DNA from 2 places in the Serratia sp. 121840015-1 genome. Region 2 is predicted to be linked to the other one. Evidence: predicted binding sites of a transcription regulator. Region 2 holds the regulator's gene; the other holds the start of a gene.
What was found. Region 2 encodes Fur, which represses iron uptake genes when iron is present. Its sites were predicted from a motif close to ATAATAATGAGAACNACTATCAA; they were not measured.
Positions count from the first base shown of each region.

Region 1 (15,125 bases), on a different contig from region 2:
CACGCCCAGTGCGCGCGCCGTGTCGTCGCCCATTTCCAGCAGCTGCAGCCGTTTGCCCATCAGCAGCGCGGCCGCGGCCGCCAACACGATGAACGCCGTAGCGGGCTGGGCTTTCTGCCAGGTCATGCCGTTGAGTGAACCGGCCTGCCACATGGCGGCGTCCATGGCGCGCTCCAGCGAGGCGGTGATGATCAGCCAGGTATTGGTGGAGACCAGCACCGCGCTGATGGCGATGCCGACGATGATCAGCCGGAAGCCGGCGATGCCCTGGCGCCAGGCCAGCAGGTAGATGGCCAGCGCGGAGAGAATGCCGCCGGCCAGCGCACCGCCGGCGATGTAGTAATAGCCGCCGTTGAACAGGGTGATGGCGATCAGCGCGCCGGTGTAAGCCCCCATGTTAAAGCCAATCACGTCCGGGCTGCCGAGCGGGTTGCGGATAATCGACTGGAAGATGGCGCCGCTCATGCCGAGTGCGCCGCCTAACAGCAGCGCCATGGCGATACGCGGCAAGCGCCATTGGGTAACCACGGTGACCAGATTTTTCGGCGCCTCGCCGCTGAGCGCGGCAAAGACCTGTTCCAGCGAAAGCTGCAGCGTGCCGTAGCACAGCGCGGCAACGGCCATTGCCAGACACAACGCCAGCAGCGAAAGATTGACCAACAGCAGGCGCAGCGGCATGCGCCAGTTGATGACGCCGTCTGGGCGGCCGATATGCAACGTGTGGGGCAGACTCATCACAGACCCCCCAGCGTTTTCTTGCGGCGCACCAGCCAGATCAGCACCGGCGCGCCGATGAAGGCCGCCACGATGGAAACCCGCAGCTCACCGGCCGCCAGCAAACGGCCGACCACGTCGGCGCACAGCAGTAAAATCGGCGCCAGCAGCATGGAGTAGGGCAGGATCCAGCGCTGGTCGGGGCCGACCCACCAGCGGGCGATATGCGGCACCATCAGGCCGATGAAACTGATTGGGCCGACGGTGGCGGTCGCCGCACCGCACAGCAGCGTGATGGCGATCACCGCGACGACCTGAGTCAGCACCACGCGCGCGCCGAGCGCGATAGCCAGGTCTTCCCCCATGCCGATGGTATTCAGCGGCCGGGCGATGAGCAGCGTCAGCAGGCAGCCGAGCAAAATGGCGGGGGCGGTAACCGGCAGCGTGGACAGCGTGCGGATATCCAGCGTGCCGGCCTGCCAGAAGCGCAGTTGGTCGAAGGTTTGTGGATCGATCAGCGACAGCCCGGTGGTGATGCCGAGCAACACCGCGCCGATCGCCACGCCAGCCAGCGTCAGCCGCACCGGGTTGATGCGCCCGCCCGCCAGCGTGCCGATCAGGTAGACCAGCAGGGTGGTGAGGGCGGCACCGACGAAGGCGTAGGCCATATAGCTTTCGGTGGTGGCCGCGCCGAAAAACATGATGCCGATGACCACGGCGAAGCTGGCGCCGGCGTTGATGCCGAGCACGCCGGGATCGGCCAACGGATTGCGCGTCAACGCCTGAATCAGCGCGCCGGCGGCGCCGAGCGCCATGCCGGCCAAGATGCCCGCCAGCGTGCGGGGTACCCGGGCGTTGAGAATGATGGTGCTGTCGGAACCGCTCGCGGCGCCCTGCAGGCTGAGCCAGACGGTATGGAAGGGGATGGCTTTGGAACCCAGCATCAGGCTGGCAATGATGCACAGCAGCAACAGCGCCAAGCCGATACCGAACCCGGCGATGCGTTTGAAGCCACTGACGTAAGCTGCGTGCGGTGCGGACGAAAGCGTCCGCTCAGTCGGAGTGGGTACGTTCACACCGGTAACTCCTGTATGATTTTTATTCTCATTGTTATTTGCGTTCATGCGGGCGCTAATAGTAGCACGAGTTTACGCCCGCATGCACCCGCCGGTTGGTGGCGCAGGTGCGTTGACGATGTTAATAACTATTGATATTTCAATTGATTGAATGTGAACGGTTGCCCTGTTTATGGCAAACGTCGGCAGGAGGCTGGCCTGCCGACGGCGTGGTTCAGGGCTTTTTGAACAGCCGTTCGATTTGGTTCAGCATGTTGGTGGCGCTGTAGTAATCGAGACGGAAAGTGTCGTTGCCGACGGCGTAGACGTGCCGCTGTTCCACCGGCTCCAGATGTTTGAGGAACGGGTTGGTCAGCACCTCTTGCACTTTACGCTCGTTGGTGGCGAACAGGATCAGCGTTTTGCCGTTCAGGCCCTCGGCCATTTTTTCGCCGGAGATCTGGATGATGTCATGGCGTTTACCCATGCTGGCATTGCCTTTGGCGCTTTCCGGCGGGGTGGCCAGTTGGAAGCCGAGCTGGGTCAGCAGTTTGCCCTGGGCTGACCCCGGTGTCCACAGCATGGCCTCGCGGCCGTTGTCGGCATACACCAGCGGGGTGGTCGGCTGCGGCGGCAGCGCGATCGCCTGCTTCACTTGCTCCACGCGCTGTTCGAAACGATCTTCCGCCTGTTTGGCGCCGGCTTCATGGCCGGTGATCTCGCCGAGCTCGCTGGCCAGCTGTTGCCAGCTTTTGTCGCCATAATCGAGCACCAGCGTCGGCGCAATGGCGGACAGCTGATCATACAGTTTCAACGCCGAATCCCCGCCGGTTGCGGCGACGACGATCAAATCCGGCGCGGCGGCGGCGACGGCTTCGGCATTGGGCTCCACCTGATACAATCGTTCGACGTGGCGCTGTTTGGCTACCTCGCTCCACTGGGTAAAGAAGCCTTGTTTATCGGCCACCAGAGGGTTCGGGCTGGTGGCGCCGCTGGCGACCACCGGGGCGTCGATAGCCAGCAGCGTGCCGGTGATGGTGACGCTGGTGGACACGATGCGCTGCGGCGGTTTTTCCAGCGTGAACTTCCCTTTGGCGCTGTCGATGGTGCGCGGCCAACTGCTGTCGGCAGCGGGGGCGGACGGTTTCTGCCCGTCGCTCTTGTCGTCCGGGCCGCAGCCGCTGAGCAGCAGGCTGGAAGTGGCGATAAATGCAATGAACAGCTGGCGTAAGGATAGGGTCATGAGCGGGCTCTTTCTTTCCTTGAACTAAGGCGTATCAATCCGGCGGCGGATTGGCTGCGTGGTGGATGCCCGCTAATTTACCATTCAAGCCGCCAAAATGATAACCATTCGTATCTTAGCGTGTGGTGAATAGAGAGAATAAGAAGAAGGGGAAGTGAGTGCGGCAGAAACGAAAAAAGTGCCAAAAGGCGCTTTTTTCTGAATTGGTGGGTCGTGCAGGATTGATTCGGCCCGTGGCCTCACCCTGCGGGCAACGCTGCGCGTTGTCGTATCGCTGCGCGATGCTCGAACCTCTACGGCTATCCGCCTATTTCATAGCCGGCCCCTTCGGGCCAGCGCAAGCGCTGTTCAAAAGCATAAATGCTTTTGTCTTATCCTGCACGACTCGGTGAACTCTGTCGGCAAGAAGATTAAGTCGGGTTTAGGGGGGCGCAGAAACGAAAAAAGCGCCAAAAGGCGCTTTTCTCTGAATTGGTGGGTCGTGCAGGATTCGAACCTGCGACCAATTGATTAAAAGTCAACTGCTCTACCAACTGAGCTAACGACCCGCAGAAGTGGTGGGTGATGACGGGCTCGAACCGCCGACCCCCTCCGTGTAAAGGAGATGCTCTACCAACTGAGCTAATCACCCACTTCAGGACTTCCAGGTACTGCTAAACGAGAGAATGATGGTGGGTGATGACGGGCTCGAACCGCCGACCCCCTCCGTGTAAAGGAGATGCTCTACCAACTGAGCTAATCACCCTCATTCGTTCTCATTTTTACTCAACAAGATGGTGGGCGATGACGGGCTCGAACCGCCGACCCCCTCCGTGTAAAGGAGATGCTCTACCAACTGAGCTAATCGCCCCGTCTTGTTGGAGTCGCATTATAGGGATAGTTCAAAGTGAGTCAACGGTTTTTAAAATGATTTCAATCGTTCGCCGCAAATTTAGGCAGGGCGCGATAATTATCGCCAACGGCGCCGATTCTTTGCGCAACGCTATGCGAAACTCGCCGCAAAACGCGCGAAATCGACCGGTGCAATATCGTGTCGGCGTTGAGGAATTAGCGCGTGGTGATACAATGTCGTCCACTCTTTTTTCAATTCCGAGCAATCGTCGGCAACCGCCGACACGCGTTGCGTAATAAGGCAGTGAACCCAATGAAAATCAAAACCCGTTTTGCACCGAGCCCGACCGGCTATCTTCACGTCGGCGGCGCGCGTACCGCACTTTACTCCTGGTTGTTCAGCCGCCATGCGGGCGGTGAGTTCGTTCTGCGTATCGAAGATACCGATCTGGAACGCTCCACCCAGGACGCGATCGACGCAATTATGGATGGCATGAACTGGTTGAACCTGGATTGGGATGAAGGCCCGTATTTCCAGACCAAGCGTTTCGATCGTTACAACGCGGTCATCGACGAGATGCTGGAGCAGGGCACGGCCTATAAATGCTATTGCTCCAAGGAACGTCTGGAAGCGCTGCGCGAGAAGCAGATGGAAAACGGCGAAAAGCCGCGTTACGACGGCCACTGCCGCGACAGCCAGTGCAGCCACACCGACGACGAGCCGCACGTGGTGCGCTTCCGCAACCCGCAGGAAGGCTCGGTGATCTTCGACGACAAAATTCGCGGCCCGATCGAATTCAGCAACCAGGAGCTGGACGATCTGATCATCCGCCGCACCGACGGTTCGCCAACCTATAACTTCTGCGTCGTCGTCGATGACTGGGACATGGAAATCACCCATGTGATCCGCGGCGAAGACCACATCAACAACACCCCGCGCCAGATCAACATTCTCAAAGCGCTGGGCGCGCCGGTGCCGGAATACGCGCACGTGTCGATGATCCTCGGCGACGACGGTAAAAAGCTGTCCAAGCGTCACGGCGCCGTCGGCGTTATGCAGTACCGCGACGACGGCTATCTGCCGCAGGCGCTGCTGAACTATCTGGTGCGCCTGGGCTGGTCCCACGGCGATCAGGAGATCTTCTCCATCGATGAGATGAAAGAGTTCTTCACGCTGGAAGCGATCAACAAATCCGCCAGCGCGTTCAACACCGAGAAGCTGCAGTGGCTGAACCACCACTACATCAACCATATGCCGGCGGAAGAAGTGGCGGTGCATCTGGCATGGCACGTTGAGCAGCTGGGCATTGAAACCCGCAACGGGCCAGAGCTGAAAGACATCGTCAAACTGCTGGGCGAGCGTTGCAAAACGCTGAAAGAGATGGCGGAGTCCTGCCGTTACTTCTACGAAGACTTCAGCGAGTTCGACGCCGACGCGGCCAAGAAGCACCTGCGCCCGGTGGCGCGTCAGCCGCTGGAAGCGGTGCGCGCCAAGCTGGCCGCCATCACCGTCTGGACGCCGGAAAACGTGCACGACGCCATTCAGGGCACGGCGGATGAGCTGGGTGTCGGCATGGGTAAAGTCGGCATGCCGCTGCGCGTTGCGGTGACCGGCGCCGGCCAGTCGCCGGGCATGGACGTGACCGTGCATGCGATCGGCCAGAAGCGTTCGCTGCAGCGCATCGACATGGCGCTGGCTTACATCGCCGAGCGCGAAGCGCAAGCCTGATTCGCTGATACGTCATAAAGAAAAAGCCCCGTGGAGCGATCCCGGGGCTTTTTTCATGGCGGTGCGTCAGGCTTGCTCGCTAGCCGGCAGCCCCGGGCGGTAGGCGAGGAAATACATCAGCCCGACAAAGCCGGCGCCTCCCAGCGCGTTGCCGAGAAATACCGCGACGAAATTGGGCAGATACTGCTCCCAGCCCATGCCGCCGGCAAAGATGGCCGCCGGGATGATGAACATGTTCGCCACCACGTGCTGGAAGCCGATGGCGACAAAAGCCATGACCGGGAACCACATGCCGATCACTTTGCCCGGCACATCCTTGCTGGCGAAGGCTAACCATACCGCCAGGCACACCAGCCAGTTGCAGCCGACGCCGGAAATAAAGGCGTGCAGGAAGTCCGCATCCACTTTGGCCTGCGCGATCGCCAGCGTTTTATGCAAGAACGCACCTTCGGTCAGGCCCAGCAAATGACCGAAGAAGTAGGCGACGGCCAGGCTGCCGGCCAGGTTGGCCAGGGTGACCCAAAACCAGTTACGCAGCACGGCGATGGCGGGGATTTCGCGGGCAAACCAGGCCATCGGCAAGGTCATCATGTTGCCGGTCAGCAGTTCGCCACCGGCCAGAATGGTCAGGATCAAACCGATAGGAAAGACCGCGGCACCCAACAGGGCGCCGAAAGAGCCCCATTCGGCCGGCAGGGTGCCGATGACGTGAATATCCAGCAGAAAGCCGGTGGCGATAAAAGCGCCGGCGAGAAAGCCCAGAATCAACAGATTAGCGAGAGGGGCGCGGCTTTTGTTTACCCCGGCCTGAACGGCGAGGGCGGCGATTTCTTTTGGTGAATGCAAAGACATGACGGACTCGGTTTATAGTAATGAAGTTTGTGGCGCGGGCAGTCTATGCCGCTCGGGAGTCCGACTCAAGCGCATTTCACTAACATTCCGTTAATTAAAAATCAATGTGATATGCAGGGTCTTTTGCCATTTTGAGATGTAGCGCGCAAAATGGATGAACTCTGCACAAAGTGATGATTTTTTGGCGCCAAACATGCTGATTTGGCGGCTTTTTCAACGCTTGATTCAGGAATTCAATTTAGCCGTTGACAGCTTTGAGCGGGTTTCATATCATGCGCCCCGTTCACAGCACAAAGTGATTGTGGAACGGGGCTATAGCTCAGCTGGGAGAGCGCTTGCATGGCATGCAAGAGGTCGACGGTTCGATCCCGTCTAGCTCCACCAACCTTCTTCTCAGAGAGGTTGGGGAATACCGTAACGCCGGTCAACGCGTACCACTTTTGTGGGGCTATAGCTCAGCTGGGAGAGCGCTTGCATGGCATGCAAGAGGTCGACGGTTCGATCCCGTCTAGCTCCACCACCATTTAAAAAGCCGACCTTAGGGTCGGCTTTTTGCTTTGCGTTATTTCACCTTCGCCGAATGCAGGCCAACAAAAAAGGCGCCCGCAGGCGCCTTGTTATCGCAGTCGGCTCGAGGCTTAGCCCAGCACCAGACCCGCGATGGAAGCGGACAGGATGCTGACCAGCGTAGAGCCGTACACCAGCTTCAGGCCAAAGCGCGACACCACGTTGCCCTGGTGTTCGTTCAGGCCCTTGATCGCACCGGCCACGATGCCGATGGAGGAGAAGTTGGCGAAGGACACCAGGAACACCGACAGGATCCCCAGGCTGCGCGGCGACAGTTCGGCAGACACTTTCTGCAGCTCCATCATTGCCACGAACTCGTTGGAAACCAGCTTGGTGGCCATGATGCTGCCAACCTGCAGGGCTTCGTGTTTAGGAATCCCCATGATCCAGGCGAACGGATAGAAGAAGTAGCCGAGGATTTCCTGGAAGCTCAGGCCGAAGATGGCGCTGAACACACCGTTGAGCGCGGCGATCAGGGCGATGAAGCCGATCAGCATCGCGGCAACGATAATCGCTACTTTGAAGCCGGCCAGGATATATTCACCCAGCATTTCGAAGAAGCTCTGGCCTTCGTGCAGGTTGCCGAGGTGCAGCTCTTCTTCTTTATTGGTGTCGTACGGGTTGACCAGCGACAGCACGATAAAGGTGCTGAACATGTTCAATACCAGCGCCGCCACCACGAACTTGGCGTCCAGCATGGTCATGTAGGCACCGACGATGGACATGGACACTGTAGACATCGCGGTCGCCGCCATGGTGTACATGCGCTTTTCCGACATCTTGCCCAGGATATCCTTGTAGGCGATGAAGTTTTCGGATTGGCCCAGGATCAGCGAGCTGACGGCGTTGAACGACTCCAGCTTGCCCATGCCGTTCACTTTCGACAGCACGGTACCGATAATACGGATGATGAACGGCAGCACCTTGATGTACTGCAGAATACCGATCAGCGCCGAAATGAAGACGATCGGGCACAGCACCTTCAGGAAGAAGAACGCCAGGCCTTTGTCGCCCATGCCGCCGAATACGAAATCAGTCCCTTGTCCCGCAAACCCGAGCAGTTTGTCAAACAGCGCGGCAAATCCTTTTACGAAGCCCAAACCCGCTTCCGAATGCAGGAAAAAGTAGGCCAGCAGTACTTCGATAACCAGTAGTTGAATAACATAGCGAATGCGGATGCTTTTACGATCGCGGCACACCAACAGGGCCAGGATCGCCACCACCACTATCGCCAACGCAAAGTGCGCAATATGGGACATGTTTGCTCCAAATTTGAGGCAGGCTGAATTTCGGCTGTCATTTTATGTAACGCTACGTTTAAAAACGAGACTTCTATTGCAAATATGGAAAATCATAGCGGGAGTTCTCCTAAAGTGTTGCGCAAAAGCATAAAAAATCAAGACGTTAAAGCGGCAATAGGAAATTCGTATTCTTGTGCTAACCTATCTTTCAGGGGTATTGCAGCCAAAATCCCATCAGAAAAGCACGGAAATCGGCAAGCTCCGCGCTGAACCCTTCGATAAAACCGTTAATGTTGGCTATTACAGAGATAAGTTTTACCGCTCTAAATGCGCTTGATAATTATTATCATTTATATAGAGTGGAGATAAACGTAATTTCAGTAAGGGTTCAACATATGCTGAACAGTCGCGTGGTTGAAACCACCTCCGGGCGCTCCGCCAGGAAAATCAAACTCTCGCTGATGGGGCCCGCCTTCATCGCCGCTATCGGCTATATCGATCCCGGTAACTTCGCCACCAACATCCAGGCCGGCGCCTCGTTCGGCTACAGCCTGCTGTGGGTGGTGGTTTGGGCCAACGTGATGGCGATGCTGATCCAGCTGTTGTCCGCCAAGCTGGGCATCGCCACCGGGAAAAACCTGGCCGAGCATATTCGCGATCGCTTTCCGCGGCCGGCGGTGTGGGCTTATTGGGTACAGGCGGAGATCATCGCCATGGCGACCGATCTGGCCGAGTTTATCGGCGCGGCGATCGGCTTCAAGCTGCTGCTCGGCGTTTCCCTGTTGCAGGGCGCAGTGCTGACCGGCATCGCCACCTTTTTAATCTTGATGCTGCAAAAGCGCGGGCAAAAGCCGCTGGAGCTGGTGATTGGCGGCCTGCTGCTGTTCGTCGCCGCCGCTTATATCGTCGAGCTGGCGTTCTCCCAGCCGCAGCTCGCGCCGCTGCTGAAGGGCATGGCGCTGCCCGATCTGCCTAACGGCGATGCGGTATTTCTGGCCGCCGGGGTATTGGGCGCCACCATCATGCCGCATGTGATCTACCTGCATTCGTCGCTCACCCAAATCGGCGGCGAGCACGACAAGGCGGAGCGCTATGCCGCCACCAAAGTCGATGTCGCCGTGGCCATGACCATTGCCGGTTTCGTTAACCTGGCGATGATGGCCACCGCCGCCGCCGCGTTTCATTTCAGCGGCCACAGCGGCATCGCCGATCTCGATGTGGCTTACCTGACGCTGCAACCGCTGCTCGGGCAAGCCGCTGCTACCGTGTTCGGCCTGAGCCTGGTGGCCGCCGGCCTCTCCTCTACCGTGGTGGGCACGCTGGCGGGGCAGGTGGTGATGCAAGGGTTCGTGCATTTCCATATCCCGCTGTGGCTGCGGCGCGCGGTGACCATGCTGCCGTCGTTTATCGTCATCATGCTGGGGATGGACGCGACGCGCATTCTGGTGCTGAGCCAGGTGCTGCTCAGCTTCGGCATTGCGCTGGCGCTGGTGCCGCTGCTGGCTTTCACCGGCAATCGGGCGCTGATGGGGGAGATGGTCAACGGCCCAGTGGTGCAAAACCTGGGTAAGCTGATCGTACTGGTGGTGGTGGGATTGAACGGCTATCTGCTGATCGGCAGCGTGCTGTAGGCAAAAAAAGCGCGGGCCGGCATGGTGCCGGCCCGTCGTCGTTAATCGCGGTCGTCATCGCCGTGGCGGCGCCAGCGATCGTGATCGTGATGGTGTTTTTTCTCTTTCTTCCAGTAATGCTTGTCGCAACGGCGGTCGCACTTGTAATAACGGCCATCGCGAGAGTAGTAGTATTTGCGCCAATAGTCGCGATCGCGCCAGCGATAGCCGTCCCAGTAATAGCCACGCGAGCTGCGGTCGCCGAGATAGCGGCCCTGATGGCCTTGCCACCAGTCGCGATCGCGCCAGTCGTAACCGTCCCAGTAACGGCCGCGATTGTCCTGATCGCCGATGCGCAATGAAACGCCCGGCATCAGATCGATGCTGAGCCCTTCGGCGCGAGCCTGCTGTACGGCGGGCAACACCGTCGCCGCCAAGATAGCGGCCAAGAGCAGAGGTTTAAACATGACTTCTCCTTTCCGCTTGCGCGGCCTGGCCGTTAATCACTTTATGAAGCGCGTTCATCAGTTTAAAAAGCGGCCTTATCGTTATTTTTGCTGCAATATCGGCATCATAGCGCCGGCGCATAGGATTGAATCTGAGAGCCACTCTGAAAACGGCGCCGCAGGCCGAGATTTGAGATTTTTCTGGGGGATCGCCGCTCGGTGGAGCGGCGGTATTTGTAAGCGATTACAGTAGGATTTGTTCGATCTGCGCGAGCTCTTCTTCACTGAAATGACGATTGGCCAGCATGCCTACCGCGTCTTCTATCTGCGCATTCTTGCTGGCGCCGATCAGCACCGAGGTGACGCGATCGCCGCGCAGCACCCAGGCCAGCGCCATTTGCGACAGCTTTTGCCCGCGTTGCCGCGCCAGCGCATCAAGGCGGCGCACCTTGTCCAGCCGTTCGGCGGTCAGTTGCTCCGGCTGCAGGAAGCGGCTGCCGCTGGCGGCGCGGGAATCTTGCGGGATGCCGTGCAGGTAGCGGTCGGTCAGCAGGCCGCCCGCCAGAGGGGAGAAGGCGATCGACCCGACGCCATGCTCCGCCAATGTGTCCAGCAATCCCGCCTCCGGCCCGCGTTCCAACATCGAATACTTCGGCTGGTGGATCACGCACGGCGTGCCGAGCTGCTGCAGAATGTCGAACGCCTGTCGCGCGCGTTCGGCCGGGTAGTTAGACAGGCCGACATACAGCGCTTTGCCCTGGCGCACCAGCAGATCCAGCGCCGCCATGGTTTCTTCCAGCGGCGTGTCCGGATCCGGCCGGTGGTGATAAAAGATATCCACATACTCCAGCCCCATGCGCTTCAGGCTCTGATCGAGGCTGGCGATCAGATACTTTTTCGAGCCCCAATCGCCGTAGGGGCCGGGCCACATGGTGTAACCGGCTTTGGACGAGACGATCAGCTCGTCGCGCCAGGCCCGCAGATCGGCGTTGAGTATGCGGCCAAAGTTCTCCTCGGCGGCGCCGGGCGGCGGGCCGTAGTTGTTGGCCAAATCGAAATGGGTAATGCCGCGATCGAAGGCGCAGCGGATCAGGCCGCGGGCGTTGTCGTACAGCGTGGCGTCGCCGAAGTTGTGCCACAGCCCGAGCGAGACGGCGGGCAGCTTCAGCCCGCTGCGGCCGCAGCGCCGGTATTCCATATCTTGATAACGCGTAGGGGAGGCTTGGTAGGACATAGTTATCCTTGTCGGCGGGAGGTGAAGTGCTTTGAGTGTATACGCTTTCACACCGCGCTGCCGGGGGAGCGATCACAGCGCCGGCATGTAACGCCAGGTTGCCGATCGAGGCAGGAGCGTTTGTTCGAAATTTGAACGGCATCTTCGATACTTAAGATAATCGCTCCAGCTGCAGACAGGTGATGATCATGACTCAGACCTATACGGTGGCCGATTATCTGCTCGATCGTCTGGCCCAAATCGGCATCCGTCATTTCTTCGGCGTGCCGGGGGATTACAACCTGCAATTCCTCGATCACGTTCTCGCTCATCCGCAAATCACCTGGGTAGGCTGCGCCAACGAGCTGAACGCCGCCTATGCCGCCGACGGCTACGCTCGCTGCAAACCGGCGGCGGCGCTGCTCACCACCTTTGGCGTGGGGGAGCTGAGCGCGTTGAATGGGGTGGCCGGCAGCTACGCCGAATACCTGCCGGTGATCCACGTGGTCGGCACGCCGGCGCAGCGCGCCCAGCGCGCCGGTGATTTGCTGCACCATTCGCTGGGGGATGGCGACTTTACCCACTTCGCGCGGATAGCCAAAGAGGTGACCGTCGCGCAGGCCGACCTGACCGCCGACAACGCCGCCGTGGAGATAGACCGCCTGATCGGCGTCGCCTTGCTGGAACATCGCCCGGTTTACCTGATGTTGCCCAGCGACGTCGCACAAGCGCCGCTGTCGGCCAAACCGGCGCCGCTGATGCTGCGTCAGGCCAAACTGTCGCGCAGCGCATTGCAGGCATTTATCGCCGCAGCGCGCGAAAAGCTGCTGCCGGCGCGGCGGGTATCGCTGCTGGCGGACTTCCTGACCGATCGCTTCGGCGCCGAAGCGGCGCTGGACGAGTGGCTGCAGGCGGTCGACATTCCGCACGCTACGCTGCTGCTCGGCAAAGGCGTGCTGGATGAGAACCGAGCCGGGTTTGTCGGGACCTACTGCGGCGGCGCCAGCGATCCGGCGGTGAAACAGCTTATCGAAAACGCCGATGTGGTGATCAACGTCGGCGTGCGTTTGACCGACACCATTACCGCCGGTTTCACGCATCATTTGCCGGTGGAAAAATGCATCGACATTCAACCGTTCGAGGCCTGGGTCGGGCGGCAGCGCTTTAGCCGCATTCCGATGCGCGAGGCGGTGCAGGCGCTGCACCGCCTGAGCCTGTCGCTGGCGTCACGCTGGCCGTTGCCGCCGATCGTCCGCCCGACGCTGCCGGAAACCGATGGGGAAGGGCTGGATCAGCACGCCTTCTGGCGGCAGATACAGGATTTCCTGCGGCCCGGGGATATCGTGCTGGCCGATCAGGGCACTGCCTGTTTCGGCGCGGCGGCGTTGACGTTGCCGCGTGGCTGCCGCCTGATCGTGCAGGCGCTCTGGGGATCGATCGGCTATACCCTGCCGGCGACGTTCGGCGTACAGACCGCTGAACCGCAGCGGCGGGCAATATTGCTGATCGGCGACGGCGCCGCGCAGCTGACCGTACAGGAACTGGGATCGATGCTGCGCGACGGGCTTAAGCCGGTGATCTTCGTGCTGAATAATCAGGGTTACACGATCGAGCGTGCGATCCACGGGCCGGAGCAACGTTATAACGACATCGCGCGCTGGAACTGGACGCAGCTGCCGCCGGCGCTGGCCGGCGAGCGGCCGGTGAAGGCGTTGCGGGTCAGCGATCCGGACGGACTGCGCCAGGCGCTGCGCGAGGTAGCGGACGACGATCGGCTGGCCTTCATCGAAGTGATGCTGCCGAAGATGGACATGCCGGAACTGCTCGATACCGTCTCACGCGCCATTCAGGCACGCAACGCCGCCGCTTAAGGCAGGGTATCGCCCAGCAGGCGATCCAGCATCCAGAACCCCGCCGGGCCCGGCGGGGTCAGTTTGGACCAGACCGCATCCACCGAAATCAGTTTTGGCCAGCCGCGCGGCCGCAGCTGGGTGAGTTTGCCGTGGCCGTATTGTTGCACCAGCCAGTGCGGCAGTACCGCCCAACCGAACCCCTGTTCCGCCATCTCCAGCAACAGCAGATAGCTGGGCGCCGACCAGACCAGGCCACCCTGTCTGGCCGCTTCGGCGCCGGTGTAGGTATTCAGGATCAGCTGGCGGATGCTGGACAGCTGCTCCGGCGTTGGCGCGGCGACCTGGGCCAGCGGGTGCTGATGGGCGACGAACAGCCCCATTTCGGTCTGTTCAGGCAGCCGGGAGAAGGCGATATCCGGCGGATAACTTTTTTGCACTTCCACCATGCCCAAGTGCGCGCGGCCGCTTTGCAGCAGATCGATAACGTCGCCTTCTTCGGCGATCATCCATTCCAGCTCAATCTCCGGGTAGCGCTGTTCGAACAGCTGCATCAACCGATCGTGATGCTTGGGCTGGTAGGTATCGGAAAACACCATGCTCAGGCGCGGTTCAACCTCGCCCGCCAGCTGAATGCTCAGGGCGTCGAGCCGTTCGCTGGCCGCGAGGATCGCCTGCACATGCCCCAGTACCTTGCGGCCGGCGGCGGTGAGCACCGGCTGGCGCGCGCTGCGATCGAACAGCGTCAGCGCCAGATCGGCCTCCAGATTGGCGATGGCAGTGCTGACGGTGGATTGGCTTTTGCGCAGCTTGCGCGCGGCGGCGGAAAACGAGCCGAGGGCGGCGGCTTCGACAAACGCATGCAGCGCTTCCGGAGAATAGTGCATAACCTATCTACTTTATCGATGGAATCTATTTTTAACCTACCCGAAAAAGCGATGATAATCACCTGGCTTTCGCAACAACTGTTGAAAAAAGGTGATGTATGCAACTGCAAAACAAGTCTCTCATTGAACGTATCGTCCACGCCGTCGGTTTCGAGGCCATCGCCGTGATGGTTTGCGCCCCGCTGGGCGCGTGGCTGCTGAACCGCTCAATGGTGCAGGTCGGTGCGTTGGCGGTGATGCTCTCCACCGTCGCGATGCTGTGGAACATGGTTTACAACACGGTGTTCGACCGCCTGTGGCCGGTCAGCCGGGTGGTGCGTAACCTGAAAGTGCGTGCGCTGCACGCCGTCGGCTTTGAAGCCGGTTTTATCCTGATCGGCGTGCCGATCGCCGCCTGGATGCTGAGCATCTCCTGGGCGCAGGCGTTTATGCTGGAAATCGGTTTCTTCCTGTTCTTCCTGCCGTACACCATGGCCTATAACTGGCTGTACGACACGCTGCGCCAGCGCTGGTTCGAAGCGCGCCAGCCGATCAATTCCGGCGCCAAATAAGGCGTCGTCAGCCCGGCGATTCTCAGGTAAGGTCAGAGGATCGTCGGAAATGCTGAGGAACGAATGATGAAAGTGTTGGGCTTGCTGAGTGGCATGAGCTGGGAATCCACCATTCCTTATTACCGCACTATTAACGAGCAGGTAAAGGCACGCCTCGGCGGGCTGCATTCGGCCAAAATCGTGCTCTACAGCGTCGATTTTCAGGAGGTTGAACGCTTGCAGCACCAGGGCGATTGGGACGGTGCCGGCCGGCTGCTGGCCGCCGCCGCAGTGGCTTTGCACGCCGCTGGCGCCGAAGCTATCGTGATCTGCACCAACACCATGCACAAGGTGGCG
Region 1 is NZ_JBSEYF010000001.1:266,222-281,346, forward strand. Features, by position in the region: gene fepG (iron-enterobactin ABC transporter permease) at 1-735, opposite strand, end outside; gene fepD (Fe(3+)-siderophore ABC transporter permease) at 735-1,790, opposite strand; gene fepB (Fe2+-enterobactin ABC transporter substrate-binding protein) at 2,005-3,012, opposite strand; tRNA gene ACUXAC_RS01270 (tRNA-Lys) at 3,485-3,560, opposite strand; tRNA gene ACUXAC_RS01275 (tRNA-Val) at 3,568-3,643, opposite strand; tRNA gene ACUXAC_RS01280 (tRNA-Val) at 3,682-3,757, opposite strand; tRNA gene ACUXAC_RS01285 (tRNA-Val) at 3,787-3,862, opposite strand; gene gltX (glutamate--tRNA ligase) at 4,157-5,572, shown strand; gene ACUXAC_RS01295 (formate/nitrite transporter family protein) at 5,639-6,424, opposite strand; tRNA gene ACUXAC_RS01300 (tRNA-Ala) at 6,733-6,808, shown strand; tRNA gene ACUXAC_RS01305 (tRNA-Ala) at 6,869-6,944, shown strand; gene ACUXAC_RS01310 (NupC/NupG family nucleoside CNT transporter) at 7,063-8,250, opposite strand; gene ACUXAC_RS01315 (Nramp family divalent metal transporter) at 8,628-9,863, shown strand; gene ACUXAC_RS01320 (DUF2502 domain-containing protein) at 9,905-10,309, opposite strand; gene mgrA (L-glyceraldehyde 3-phosphate reductase) at 10,533-11,522, opposite strand; gene ACUXAC_RS01330 (alpha-keto acid decarboxylase family protein) at 11,711-13,372, shown strand; gene ACUXAC_RS01335 (LysR family transcriptional regulator) at 13,369-14,238, opposite strand; gene ACUXAC_RS01340 (multidrug/biocide efflux PACE transporter) at 14,337-14,789, shown strand; gene ACUXAC_RS01345 (aspartate/glutamate racemase family protein) at 14,856-15,125, shown strand, end outside.
Region 1: fepD (Fe(3+)-siderophore ABC transporter permease) is a predicted target of Fur. The motif match lies at 1,806-1,828, and genes of this name have one in related genera.

Region 2 (15,125 bases):
CGCTCGACGATATCGAGAATATCGTCGTGGTTGGTCACTTCAAAACTCAGCGGCGCTTTCTCGACGGGATTGCCCTGGCGATCGCTCAGGGCTTCAACGGTAATAGTAAAACGGTGGCCGGGCATCAGTTCTTCTCCTGCTGCGTGGGTTGAATATGCATTTCGCTTTCGATCGCCGCCACGGCGGTCAGCAACGCGGCGTTGATGCGCTCCACCTGCTGCGGCGTGAGATCGGCGCGCATCACGTTGCCGCGCAGCAGGCTGCGCAGGCGGTTCATGGCGTCGTAGATGCCTTCCGCCAGGTTGCCGTGCCGATAATGCTCGCGGCCGGCACCCGCCAGGCGCGCCAGAATGACGTCAACCACCTGTTGATGCTTTTGCAGCTCGCCCTCGCCCGCGGCGGTGATGCGATAGCTTTTGCGGCCGTTGCCGGTGGTGAGCGGCTCAAGGAAATCCTGCTCTTCCAGCAGCGTCAGCGTGGGGTAAATCACCCCCGGGCTCGGCACGTACAGGCCGGATGAGGCCTCCTCAATCGCCTTGATCAGCTCATAGCCGTGGCTGGGCTTGCGCGCCACCAGCGCCAGCAGCACCAGACGCAGATCGCCGTGCTCGAACAGACGGTGACGCCCGCCCCGGCCGCCGCGCCCACCCCGGCCGTGCTCTTCGCCGTCGCCGCCGAAGTGATGGCGCCCGCCGCGATGACGGCGACCCTCTTCGCATTCATGATGGTGGTGGTGATGCCGGTGTAAACCTAATCGATGAAACATAGCGTGATACCTCGCTTTAACGGTGAACATCAATACGAGATTGTTTAGATATATCTAAACAGCGTCGATAAGGCTAATCTAGATCGATATATCTAAATGCGCAAGCCTGCGCCGATAAAAAGATATATCTAAATTGCAGGCATAAAAAAAGCGCTGTAAAAACAGCGCTTTTTATCAATCAAGAAAAGCGATTACTTGGCGGAAGCCAGCACTTCGCTGACGATCTCGACCGCTTCGTGCTCGATCTTCTCGCGGTGTTCCGCCCCGAGGAAGCTCTCGCAGTAGATCTTGTATGCGTCTTCGGTACCGGAAGGACGGGCCGCGAACCAGCCGTTGTCGGTCATCACTTTCAGGCCGCCAATCGACGCGCCGTTGCCCGGTGCCGCAGTCAGACGGGCGGTGATCGGGTCGCCCGCCAGGGTATTGGCCTTGACCATCTCCGGCGACAGCTTGGACAGCGCCGCTTTTTGCGCCGCAGTCGCCGGTGCCTGGATGCGGTTGTAGCTTGGCGCACCGAAGCGTTTGGCCAGATCGTCATAGTGATGCTGCGGGTTTTCACCGGTTACCGCGGTGATTTCAGCCGCCAGCAGGCACATGATGATACCGTCTTTGTCCGTCGACCACGGTTTGCCGTTGAAGCGCAGGAACGAGGCCCCGGCGCTCTCTTCGCCGCCGAAGCCCAGGCTGCCGTCGAACAGGCCGTCCACGAACCACTTGAAGCCGACCGGCACTTCCACCAGCTTGCGGCCCAGGTCAGCCACCACGCGGTCGATCATCGCGCTGGACACCAGCGTTTTACCTACCGCCACATCGGCGCCCCACTGTGGGCGATGCTGGAACAGGTAGTTGATGGCTACCGCCAGATAATGGTTCGGGTTCATCAGGCCTTTCGGCGTGACGATGCCATGGCGGTCGTAATCCGGATCGTTGGCGAACGCCAGATCGAATTTGTCGCGCAGCGCCAGCAGGCCGGCCATCGCCGACTCGGACGAGCAGTCCATGCGGATGATGCCGTCGTGGTCCAAGTGCATAAAGCGGAAAGTCTGATCGATGGAATCGTTCACCAGCGTCAGATCCAGCTTGTAGTGCTCCGCCACGCGCTGCCAATAGGCGATGCCGGAACCGCCAAGCGGATCCACGCCCAGTTTCAGGCCGGCGCGTTGGATGGCCGGCATGTCGACCACCTCAACCAGGCCTTCGACATAAGGCTGCACCAGGTCTTTGGCATGCAGGTGGCCGCTGTTCCAGGCCTTGTCCAGCGACTGGCGCTGAACGCCTTTCAACTGTTGCGCCAGCAGTTCGTTGGCGCGCTTTTCAATCACCGACGTCAGGTTGGTGTCGGCCGGGCCGCCGTTCGGCGGGTTGTACTTGATGCCGCCGTCTTCCGGTGGGTTATGGGACGGCGTAATGACGATGCCGTCGGCCTGCGCGCCGCCGCGGCGGTTGTGGCACAGAATGGCGTGCGATACCGCCGGCGTTGGCGTGAAGCCGTTGTTTTCCTGCACGATCACATCGACGCCGTTGGCGGTCAGCACTTCCAGCACGGAAATGAAGGCCGGCTCGGACAGCGCATGGGTGTCTTTGCCCACGTAGCACGGGCCGGTGGTGCCCTGCTGATGACGAACTTCGGCGATCGCCTGAGCGATGGCGAGGATGTGCGCTTCGTTGAAGCTGTGGCGCTGTGCGCTGCCGCGGTGGCCGGAGGTGCCAAACTTCACCGCATGTGCGGGATTGCCGGCTTCCGGTTGCAGCACATAGTACTGCGACGTCAGCTGGGCTACGTTGATCAGATCGCTTTGGCGGGCGGGCTGCCCGGCACGTGGATTATTCGCCATCGACATATCTCCCTCATCCCTGTCGGTGACCGGGCAAATACGTCGCGCACGGCCATCATGACGGGCTGTTCGCTAAATTAGACGGTACCGCAAACTTTCTCGATCAGTTCCGCCGGGAACTGCATGGCCTGCATGATGTGTTCAATCATGCTGCGTTTGCGGCCGGTATTGGTATTGGTGATCACCCAGTAAGGGGTGCCCGGTACATGCTTCGGCTTGGTATGCGTGCCGTTGGCCAGCAAGGTCTGCTGATCGCCGGCGAAATAGGTGCGGGTACGGCCGGTCAACGCCTCGGTGGCGGCGGCGAAACCGGCGGCATCGAGGGTATACAGGGTGGACAGCACCAGCATGAAACGGTTGACCGCTTTGTTCTGCTCGGCATATTCATCCGACAACAGCAGCTCGCGCATGGCGCGCACGCGATCGCGCGGACGCTGCGCCGGCGCCGTTTTTTCCAGCTCGACGGACTGCGGCGCACTGGCGGCAGGCAACGCGCGCACCGGTTGCCCGGCGGTGAATTTCAACATGCGGCGTAAAATATCGGACGCGCTTTCACCGATGTGTTGCGTGTGGCTGGCAATATAACGGTAAAGCTCTTCGTCGACTTCAATAGTTTTCATCTTTATCCAATACTGTTTTTTCTACTTAGAACCTGAAGCCAGATCCTGCATTCAAGCCATGGGATTATAAGGTTAAAAGCGCTGGGGCGAACACAACAATGTGCCTCCGGACGGAAAATGCAGACTAATACCTATAGCCGGCACTGCCAAGCCCGCGCCGCGAAAATTCCGCATGATTCATCGTGCGATTCAATCATGATACCCTAATCTGAATCTCTCTCAGTATGAACTTCGCCATGAAATTACATTATCAACTGCTGGCCGCCGAGTCAGACGCGCTGCCGGTGCTGCTGATCCACGGGCTGTTCGGCAATCTGGACAACCTGGGCGTGCTGGCGCGCGATCTGCATAAACAGCACACGGTGATCAAGGTCGATCTGCGCAACCACGGCCTCTCCCCGCGCGCCGACGACATGAACTACGCCGCCATGGCGCAGGATCTGCTGGCGCTGCTCGACGAACTGCAGCTGGAGAAAGCGATCGTCATCGGCCATTCGATGGGCGGCAAAGCGGCGATGGCGCTGACCGCCATCGCGCCCGAGCGCGTCGCCAGGCTGATCGTCATCGACGTCGCGCCGGTGAATTACCAGACCCGCCGCCACGACGAGATCTTCGCCGCGCTGAAGGCCGTCAGCGCCGCCGGCATCACCCAGCGCCAGGCGGCTGCCCAGCTGATGCGCGACTACCTGCAGGAAGAAGGCGTGATCCAGTTCCTGCTGAAGTCCTTCCACAACGGCGAATGGCGCTTCAACCTGCCGGTGCTGATCGAACGCTACGAAGACATCACCGGCTGGCAGGAAGTCCCGGCCTGGCCGCATCCGACCCTGTTCATTCGCGGCGGCCTGTCGCCGTACGTGCAGGACAGCTACCGTGCGGCCATCGCCCGCCAGTTCCCGCAGGCCCGCGCGCACGTCGTCGCCGGCACCGGCCATTGGGTGCACGCCGAAAAACCGGAAGCGGTGCTGCGCACCATTCACCGTTTCCTCGACGAAGCCTGAAAAACGCACTCACCTGGCGAAAAAACGCGCTAAAGATAACGGCTTAGCGCGTTTAGCCCGCAGTTAGGCATTGTCGTCGCTCCATCTGCTGGGGTAATATGGCGCGCTATAATTTTGCCACCGCGCCAGCGCGTTCGCGAACGCCGGTTCGGGGGTGAATTTGGGTTAGGGTTTATTGGCCCGAAGTGTGTTAACCGATGCCTCCGGAAGCGTGCGAGCGCTTTTTGATGCAAACTCCCTTGCAGTACCGCTACCTATGGCAAAAGAACAAACGGATCGCACGACGCTGGATCTGTTCGCAGATGAACGCCGTCCGGGGCGCCCGAAAACCAACCCGCTTTCCCGCGATGAACAGCTTAGAATCAATAAGCGCAATCAGCTACGGCGCGATAAAGTGCGTGGATTGCGGCGCGTAGAGCTGAAAATCAACGCGGATGCGGTGGACGCCCTGAACAAACTGGCGGAACAGCGCAACATCAGCCGCAGCGAACTCATCGAGCAGATGCTGTTGGCACAACTGGCGGAAGAACAGCCGGAACATTGATCTCTTCGGCCGCACGCGCGGCGCGGCGTTAAGGACAACGCCGGATCGACCACGCTTTTCTTCATTCTCCGGCATCGCATAAATGCGATAAAACCCCGGCGCCACTTTCTGGCATGATACGCATTTACCGGTAAGAGACTGCGCCTGTCGGCGCCCGCCCCGGAGGCGAAAGGCTCTTGCCATGGCATCATTTTAATCGGCGTCAGCGGCGGCAGTGCCGGCGTCGAGTAATGCAATTACTTGAATTTAAAGGTTATACGCGATATGGCTACTGTAGGCATTTTCTTTGGCAGCGACACTGGCAATACCGAAAACATTGCCAAAATGATCCAGAAAATTCTCCAGAAACAGTTTGGCGACGACGTCTCTGAAGTGCATGACATCGCTAAAAGCAGCAAAGAAGACCTGGAAGGGTTCGATATCCTGCTGCTGGGTATCCCGACCTGGTACTACGGTGAAGCGCAGTGTGACTGGGATGATTTCTTCCCGACGCTGGAAGAAGTCGACTTCAACGGCAAACTGGTGGCGCTGTTCGGCTGCGGCGACCAGGAAGACTACGCGGAATACTTCTGTGACGCGATGGGCACCATCCGCGACATCATCGAACCGCGTGGCGCGGCCATCGTGGGCCACTGGCCGACCAAAGGCTACCACTTCGAGGCCTCCAAAGGCCTGGCGGACGACAGCCACTTCATCGGTCTGGCGATCGACGAAGACCGTCAGCCTGAGCTGACCAACGAGCGCGTGGACGCCTGGGTCAAACAAATCGTCGAAGAGCTGAGCCTGGCCGATATCGTCGGCTAAGCCCCGGCACTGGCGAAAGGTTGAACAAAGGCCCTGTAAAGTGCATAGTGTGCCCACAGGGCCGTCATCGGCAGCAGGGATTGCTGCGATAGAAGCTACAGATTTGTAACTTCCCACCCCGTCACGGTAGACTGAGATATCGGTTTATCCCATCCATCAAGGCGTTGCATGCAAAACATGCAATAGTGCAATTATATCTTTGTTAACAACCGGCGGTTTCCATTTAGTACAACCGGTTCTATAATGAGACGCATTAACTCTTTGTGCCGACCGATGCCACAGGCGAGTACGCCTCAACTTGATTAGCATAGTAACAGGACTGAATTCGCATGACCGACAACAACATCGCATTGAAGAAGGCCGGCTTAAAAGTCACGCTTCCGCGACTCAAAATCCTGGAAGTACTGCAAAATCCGGAATGCCATCACGTCAGTGCGGAAGATTTGTACAAAAAACTGATTGATATGGGCGAAGAGATCGGGCTGGCAACGGTTTATCGCGTACTGAACCAGTTTGACGATGCGGGCATTGTGACACGTCACAATTTCGAAGGCGGCAAGTCCGTGTTCGAGCTGACCCAACAGCATCACCACGATCACCTGATTTGCCTGGACTGCGGCAAAGTGATCGAATTCAGCGACGAATCCATCGAAGTGCGGCAGCGTGACATCGCCAAGCAGCACGGCATCAAGCTCACCAACCACAGCCTGTACCTGTACGGCCACTGTGAAACCGGTGACTGTCGCGAAGACGAAACGCTGCACGACAAGAAATAAGCCTGACCGGCTATGAAAAACCGCCTCACACCGAGGCGGTTTTTTTATGCCTGCCGTGCAAAGGGCAAAAAAATCCCCGGACAAGCCGGGGGAAAATCATGTCATGAAATATCACAATTGCAGCGGCACTGCTACTCCACGTACTACTCTCACTACAACGTCCGCCCTACGCCGACACGCGCGGGCGAACGCATTCCCCCTTCGTTATACGGCCGCCGCCAGGGCAGCAGGCCGTTGCACCGGGCTTAGACCTTCTCGGCGCGGCTGTAGCGCTTGCCGTCCGGGCTAACCGAACGCACCTGCACCTCACCGGACACCGCAGGCTTGGCCTTGGCGTCATAGCGCTGCCACTGCTTGCCGCCGTCGGTGGAGTACTCGATGCCCAATCCCGGCAGCGCGATATTCGCCTCCAGCTTGCCGCCCGCTACGCGTGCGCCCGGCACCGGCAGACGGTAAGCGACGCCACCTTTGTCCAGCTTGGCCAGTTCACGCTGCCCCAGGATATTGGCGAAGCGCAGCCAGTCTTTCTCCAGCGTCTTGGTATCGACAAAGTGGGTTTCCCCGCCTTTGTATTCGCGGCCGGCGCGATAGTCCTGCTCCCAACCGGCGCGGTGCCAGGCGCGTTCAGCCACCGACAGCGCGCGTGGGAAGATCATGTATTCCATCTGCGGATCGGTGCGCTGGGTTTCGCTCCACAGCTGAGCGGACAGCCCGTAGGCGCCCGGCCACGGCTTGTCGCTCTTGGCGTTGAAGTGGTTGCCGTCGCGGTCGACCGAAGTTTCCGCGTTCTGCGGCATGTTGTCCGGCGCGAAGCTGAACACCTTGCGCTCGTCGCTGAAGCGGGTACCCCAGTAGTAACCGCGCTCGTCCGGGTTCACCTCGTAAGGGAAGTCCATGTAGACGTAGTCCGGGTTGGAAACCACCACTTCATACCCTTTGTTGGCCCAGTCGTTGACGCTATCGAAACCGCCCCAGTACAGGGTATCCCAGAAGTTGACGCCCACGCGCGAGGTGGCGAACGCCTTCGCGTTCTCGGCGTCTTTCAGGCCATCCTGCCAGGCCTGCATTCTGTCGATGCCGTGCGCCTTCACCAGCTTGCTGACCTCTTGGCCGAAGTAGCTCGGCAGATGCTCCATGTCGGCCACCTTGCCTTCTTTGATCATCGTCTGGCACACCTGCGACTTGGCCCACGGCTTGTCTTCGTTGCTCTGATCGATGATGCCTTTGCCCGGCTCCGGTTTCGCCTTGTCGGTGTAGCCGGCGCCCAGGCGAATGTTTTTCGCTTCGTCGCCGCCGAAGTGCCAGGTCTTGATCGGCTGGCCGGCCTCTTTATGCATCTGGGCGATCTCGCCGATCACCTTGTCGACAAAACGCTGGGAAGAATCCAGGCACGGGTTCAGGTAGCTCTGGCGGTTAAAGAACTGCACGGAGGTGGTGTTGGAGGTATCGGTCGGATCCACCAGGCGGAATTCGTTGGCCTCTTGCTCTTTCCCGGCGGCATGCAGCTTTTTATAGCGCGCTTCCATCGAGACCACCGCGGCGCGGGCGTGTGCCGGCATGTCGATCTCCGGGATCACTTCAATCTGGCGTGCCTGGGCGTATTTGATGATGTCGATATAGTCCTGACGGCTGAAGAAGCCGCCGTAGACGTCCGGCCCCTGGCCGTACTGCGGCAGCAGACAGGTGGTTTCGCTCAGATCGTGGCAGCGCTGGCCGCCGACCTCCGTCAGCTCAGGCAAACCGGGGATCTCGATGCGCCAGCCTTCGTCATCGCTCAGGTGGAAGTGGAATTTGTTGAGCTTGTAGGCCGCCATCTGATCCAGCAGGCGCAGCACCGCGTCCTTCTTATGGAAGTTGCGCGCTACGTCGAGGAAAATGCCGCGATACTGGAAGCGTGGCGCATCGCTGGCGTCCAGCGTGGCGATCTTGCCGCTGCCGTCGCTCGGCACTAACGACAGGATCGACTGCAGCCCGTAGAACACCCCGGCCTGATCGAAGCCGATCACCCGCGCCTCTTTCTTGCCGATTTTCAGCTCATAGGCGCCCGGCACCGCCATCGCGCCTTTAAACTTGCCCGGCTGGATGTCGGTCTTGATCGGATAGCCGTTGGCCTGAACCGGCACACCCAGCAGCGCGAAGCGCTGGTTGACGACGTCTGCCGCCGGCTTGACCAGCGTGCTCAGATCCGGCGATACCCCTTTGCGCAAATCGACGTCCTGCGCGTGAACCTTCACCTGCATCGGCGTCGGCACGATCTGGCCGCGCAGCGCGCCGGCAGGCAGCGTCTGCAGATCGGCATTGCTGACAAAGCGCGAAGCCGGCGTCATCAGAATGTTTTTGTCGTCCTTGGTGCGCTTCCACTGGTCGCCGGTGAACGGCGCCACAAACTGGTCCAGGTTTTCGGTGTCGGTATTCGCCAGCATTTTCGGCTTGGCGTCGCCGGACGTGGCATACCAGCGCGGCAGGAAGTCGTTTCTGAACAGCTGCCAATATTCGGCGACCACCGGGATTTCCACCGCCTTACCGGCCGGGAAGCCGCTGAATTTGGCGGTCGGCTCCAGCTTGTACAGATCGCCGGTGAGGTGAGCAATCTTGAACTGGTCGTTGTCTACCCGCAGGGTCTGGCGCGGGCTGTGGAAATAGATGACCCAGTCTTTACCGTCGATCGCCTGGCCGTCGTTGCTGAGGGTGAACAACACCCGGTTGCATGAGGCCCAGTCGGCGCCCAGCGCCGCGCAATCCACGCCGTTTTCGCCGGCGCGGTTATCCAGCATTTTTACGTTCAGCTTCAGCTGGCTCAGCTGATCCACCAGCTGTTGATCGGCCATGGCGTTTCCCATGCTGCCCAGAAATCCCATCGTTGCCGTCAACGCGGCTAATGCGCTCAGTTTGAATGCGTTCATGTTCTTGTCCTTCTTAATTATTGTTATCGCGAATTTCTTGCCACAGCTTGCCGCACTTGGCGTCGTAGGCCTGACCGTTACCGCTGTGCACCGCCATAATGCAGTTCTGATAATCCATCACCCGCACCGTTTCCTGCGCGGCGAACTGCTGGTGCTGCTTCTCTTGTTTCAGCACGTTCAGCACCGCCTTACAGGGTTGCAGACGCTCCGGCGAACCTTCGGCGGTGTTGATGCAGGCGCTGTAAGCCTGCTTCAATTTGGCGTCTTCCGGCGGTGCGGCGGGTTGCGCACAGGCGCTCAAGGCCGCGGCGGCCGCCAACATCAGCATGATTTTTTTCATCGTTGAATTCCCTTAACTGCCCCCGGCGGCGAGGCCGGGGAACGCATCAGAAGATGGTGAATGGCGCGATGACCATGAACTTGACGTCTTTCTCGTCCTGGAAGATGTTGCCGTAACCGCCGCCCCAGCTCGGGATGTTGGTGTGGTTGTCATACTGGGTGTAGTGCAGCTTGATCAGGGTGCCCTTGGCGCGCCCTTCCTGGATGGTGTACATCGCGTCCAGGCTCCAGGCGCTTTCCTTCAGGCGCAGGCTCTGATCGTAGATCGGGTTGGTGCTCGGCTTGGCGTCCCAGGCGTAAACGTAGGAGCCGCCGACCGCCATGCCCGGCAGGTTCCAGTTGCTGAGGTCATACATCACGCCGGCGTACACCGCTTTCTCACCGTTGGCGTTAAAGTCGGAGCGGTTATCCCACCACACGTCCAGACGACCGTTGGACGAGGCGTAGGTCGGGGTCATGCGCTGCAGGAAGAAGCCCTGGTTGCCTTCCGCCTTGACCATGGTGCCTTCCAGACGCCAGTTGAACTGCCCGGTGGTGTAACCGAAGGTCAGCGCCTGCAGCCAGGCCAGGCCGTCGTAGATGCTGTTCGGATCGTTCTTGTCGCTGATGCGGTCTTCCGCACCGTAGAACTGGTAACTGGTGGTCAGCGGGTTGCCGAGCACATCGAATTTGTAAGACGCCTTGGTGAAGTATTGATTCACATAACCCTGCGCCTGGCCGAAGGCGGCTTCCAGCACCAGATCGTTTTTGAAATCGTACTTGGCGCCCAGCGAGTGCAGGTAGGAGACGCGCGTTTTCTTATCGTTCTGGCGGAAGTCGTCCATCTCGATATGCCACGGCGCCTTGTATTTATCGGTCCACATGTAGGAGAAGCTCAACGCACCGGCGTCGCCGTAGTCGAACTTGGCGCCGGCTTCGGCCCCCTGATAGGTGCCCGGCATAAAGCTCCAGTGCGGCGCCAGCAGGGTTTGGCCGCTCGGCTGAATATAGCCGGCGCGCGCCCAAACCGGGCCGTATTTGAATTTGGCGGCGGCTTTGTACAGGCTGACGCCGCCTTTGTCACCGGAATAGTCTTCGTCGTAGGTACGGTTTTTCGAGGAGAACGCGATCTCGTTCGGGTGGCCGCTGGCGCTGGATTCCGCCAGCTCGATGGCGGTAAAGGCACCGACGTCCAGACCAAACATGTCCCAGGCGTAGCCCGAAGCGAAATCCAGGCTCAGGTTGGCGGTGGAGTGCGACAGGTTGGTGGTGTATTGGTTGTAATCCTTGCTGTCCGGATTGAGATCTTTACGGTCGCGCTCACGTTGCCAGTAATAAATGCCGCCGGTCAGCGTGGAATCATCGATAAACCCTGCGGCTTTCGCCTCAGGCGCCATGGCAAACCCTGTTCCCAACAGCGCGCCCGCGACTGCGAGCGCCAGCGTTTTACGCTGAGCACCGTGCGTACCCATATTGAAATTCCTCTTTGACTTAACTTAAAAGTTGCAGCCGCCTGTGTTCACCACTGCCCTGCACGACTGCCAATAAAAAACCCGAACGGGTAAAAAATATTGCCGACGAGATGTTATTCCCACAGCACTAATTGCTACAGACAGACTATTTTTCGCGACGCGAATTATCAAATGAAAAATGAGGGAGATTTGTCAAAGTATGACAAGGAGCACATATCAGTGAGAATTTGTTACGCTGGTGATCATAGAGGGTGTCGAATAAAAAATTCAATTAAATCAGAATAAATTGAGATACAAGGTCAACCAGAGACGATTAATGGTTTCAGCCTGACTAAATTCGTCAGTCAGACGATAAAAATTGAGAGCGCTCTCCAAATGAAATTAATTCGCATCACGAATATATAAGAAAAAGTGAAGACTAATAGGACCAATATAAGAGAACTAATGGGTTAATGCGTCGCCATTAATTAAACGCACCCCGGATAAAATGAGAGAGGAATAGATCGCGAGCTGAGCGCAGGCATAAAAAAGCGCGGCTTAAAGCCGCGCTGATTCATTAATTTTCGAGGCTAATAAGATTAGCCTTCGATTTTCGCCCAGGTGTCACGCAGGCCGACGGTGCGGTTAAACACCAGATGCTCGGCCGACGAGTGACGGTTGTCGGCGCAGAAGTAACCTTCTCGCTCGAACTGATAGGCTTTCTCCGGCTGTGCAGCCGCCAGGCTCGGCTCGACGAAGCCGTGCTTGATGACCAGCGATTCCGGGTTGATGGTGGAGAGGAAGTCCTCCGCCGCGCCCGGATTAGGCACGCTGAACAGGCGATCGTACAGGCGAATTTCCGCCGGCAGCGCGTGCGCCGCTGACACCCAGTGGATCACGCCCTTCACCTTGCGGCCGTCGGCAGGATCTTTGCTCAGCGTTTCCGCATCGTAGCTGCAGAAGATGGTGGTGATCTCGCCCGCTTCGTCCTTCTCGACGCGCTCGGCCTTGATCACGTACGCATTGCGCAGACGCACTTCCTTGCCCAGCACCAGACGCTTGTACTGCTTGTTGGCTTCTTCGCGGAAGTCGGCGCGATCGATATAGATCTCGCGGCTGAACGGCACATCGCGGCTGCCCATTTCCGGTTTGTTCGGGTGGTTAGGCATGGTGACCATTTCCACCGCATCGCCCATGTTCTCGATGACGATTTTCACCGGATCCAGCACCGCCATGGCGCGCGGCGCGTTCTCGTTCAGATCGTCGCGGATGCAGGATTCCAGCGCCACCATCTCGACGTTGTTGTCTTGCTTGGTCACGCCGATGCGCAGGCAGAACTCACGAATCGAGGCGGCGGTATAACCGCGACGGCGCAGACCGGAGACGGTCGGCATACGCGGATCGTCCCAGCCTTCGACGATCTTCTCGGCCACCAGCTGGTGCAGCTTGCGCTTCGACATGATGGCGTATTCGAGGTTGAGACGCGAAAACTCGTACTGACGCGGGTGGCAAGGAATGGTGATGTTATCCAGCACCCAGTCATACAGACGGCGGTTATCCTGGAATTCCAGGGTGCACAGCGAATGGGTGATCCCTTCCAGCGCATCGGAAATGCAGTGGGTGAAATCGTACATCGGATAGATGCACCATTTATTGCCGGTCTGGTGGTGTTCGGCGAACTTGATGCGGTACAGCACCGGATCGCGCATCACGATAAACGGCGAAGCCATATCGATCTTGGCGCGCAGGCAGGCGGCGCCTTCGGCGAACTCGCCGTTGCGCATCTTCTCGAACAGCGCCAGGTTCTCTTCCACGCTGCGGCCGCGGTATGGGCTGTCTTTGCCCGGCGCGGTCAGGGTGCCGCGATATTCACGGATCTGCTCCGGCGACAGCTCATCGACGTAGGCCAGGCCCTTGGTGATCAGCTCAACCGCATACTGGTGCAGCTGATCGAAATAGTCTGAGGAGTAACGAACGTTGCCGCTCCACTCAAAGCCCAGCCACTCCACGTCGTGCTTGATTGACTCCACGAACTCGATGTCTTCTTTCACCGGGTTGGTGTCATCGAAACGCAGGTTGCACTGGCCCTGATAGTCCTTGGCGATGCCGAAGTTCAGGCAGATGGACTTGGCGTGGCCGATATGCAGATAGCCGTTAGGCTCCGGCGGGAAGCGGGTATGTACCGACGTGTGTTTCCCCGACGCCAGATCTTCATCGACGATCTGACGGATAAAATTGGTTGGGCGGGCTTCAGCCTCACTCATTTCACTGTTCCTCAATGCAAAGCGCTACACATAACCGCCTATGATCCAACAAGCCACGTCTGGAAACAACCGTTTGTTTCACGAAAAATGCGGCGCGTTGCACCGTCGGCGCGCAGCGCACCGCCGTGGGGCGAAACGGAATAAAAAAAGCGGGAAGAGATCGCTCTCTTCCCGCCAAGTCGGGGTAAACTCCGCCATGATGCGTGGCCGGCCCCCGGTACTACTCAGGTAAAAACGGTCTTACTTTTGGATCTCGTACAGCTTGGTCTGACCGGCGACGACAGAGCCGCTGGCCAGCGCCGCCAGGCCGGCGTAGTCGTCAGAGTTGCTGACCACCACCGGGCTTATCATCGAACGCGCGTTGGCGTTCAGATAATCCAGATCCAGTTCCAGAATCGGTTGACCGGCTTTCACTTCCGCGCCCTCTTCCACCAGGCGTTTGAAGCCCTGGCCTTCCAGCGCGACGGTGTCGATCCCCATGTGCACCACGATCTCGGCGCCCTTGTCGGTTTCCAGGCAGAACGCGTGGTTGGTATTGAAGATTTTCACCACGGTGCCGTCCGCCGGCGCCACGACGATGTTGTCGGTCGGGCGAATCGCCAGGCCGTCACCTACCGCCTTGCTGGCGAAAGCTTCGTCCGGCACCTGATCGAGCGCCACGACTTCACCGGTCACCGGCGCCACCAGCGTTTCAAACGCGACTTTCGGTGCGTTCGGTACCGCCTGCGGTTTGGCTTCCGCAGCAGGAGCCGCCGCCGGGGCCGCCGCTGCCGCTACCGGGCCGGCTGCAATCACGTTGCGCATTGCGCTGGCGATAAGTTCAGCACGGGTGCCGACGATCACTTGCACGCTCTGCTTGTTCAGACGGATAACGCCGGATGCGCCGAGGCGTTTCGCCAATGCGTCGTTCACCAGCGCGGAGTCTTTCACGTTCAAACGCAGGCGAGTGATGCAGGCATCGATGCCGGTCAGGTTGTCGGAACCGCCGATCGCGCCGACGTAGCGACGGGCCAGCGTGGTAGTTTCGTTCTCGTCTTTACCGGCGTTGCTGTTGACGTTGACGTCATAACCGTCGGTTTCGTCACCGGCAACCGCCAGCTCGCGGCCCGGGGTCATCAGGTTGAACTTGTTGATGGTGAAGCGGAACACCACATAGTAGATAACGAAGAACACCAGACCTTGCGGGATCAGCATGTACCAGTGGGTCGCCAACGGGTTGCGCGACGACAGCACCATATCCACCAAACCGGCGCTGAAGCCGAAACCGGCAATCCAGTGCATGCTGGCGGCGATGAAGACGGAAATCCCGGTCAAGATCGCGTGAAGCACATACAGCACCGGCGCCACAAACATGAAGGAGAATTCCAGCGGTTCGGTGATGCCGGTAAAGAAGGCAGCGAATGCCCCCGCCATCATGATCCCCAGCACTTTCGCCTTATTCTCAGGGCGCGCGCAGTGATAGATAGCCAGCGCTGCGCCCGGCAGACCAAACATCATGATCGGGAAGAAGCCCGCCTGATAACGGCCGGTGATGCCGACGACCGCTTTACCGGCTTCGATCGACTGCTGGCCGCCAAGGAAGTTAGGGATATCGTTGATGCCGGCCACGTCGAACCAGAACACCGAGTTCAGCGCGTGGTGCAGGCCGACCGGGATCAGCAGACGGTTGAAGAAGGCATAGATGCCCGCGCCGACGGAGCCCAATTTCTGGATGTGTTCGCCGAAGCTCACCAGAGCGCCGAACACCACTGGCCAGACATACATCAGGATGTAAGCGACCAGGATCATCAGGAAGGAAATGAGGATCGGCACCAGACGGCGGCCGCTGAAGAACGACAGCGCCTTA
Region 2 is NZ_JBSEYF010000003.1:358,052-373,176, reverse strand. Features, by position in the region: gene ACUXAC_RS18035 (DUF3861 domain-containing protein) at 1-125, opposite strand, end outside; gene ACUXAC_RS18030 (PadR family transcriptional regulator) at 125-766, opposite strand; gene pgm (phosphoglucomutase (alpha-D-glucose-1,6-bisphosphate-dependent)) at 958-2,601, opposite strand; gene seqA (replication initiation negative regulator SeqA) at 2,679-3,221, opposite strand; gene ybfF (esterase) at 3,446-4,219, shown strand; gene ybfE (LexA regulated protein) at 4,476-4,763, shown strand; gene fldA (flavodoxin FldA) at 5,028-5,567, shown strand; gene fur (ferric iron uptake transcriptional regulator) at 5,897-6,343, shown strand; gene ACUXAC_RS17995 (beta-N-acetylhexosaminidase) at 6,589-9,246, opposite strand; gene chiQ (ChiQ/YbfN family lipoprotein) at 9,260-9,586, opposite strand; gene chiP (chitoporin ChiP) at 9,633-11,036, opposite strand; gene glnS (glutamine--tRNA ligase) at 11,615-13,279, opposite strand; gene nagE (N-acetylglucosamine-specific PTS transporter subunit IIBC) at 13,520-15,125, opposite strand, start outside.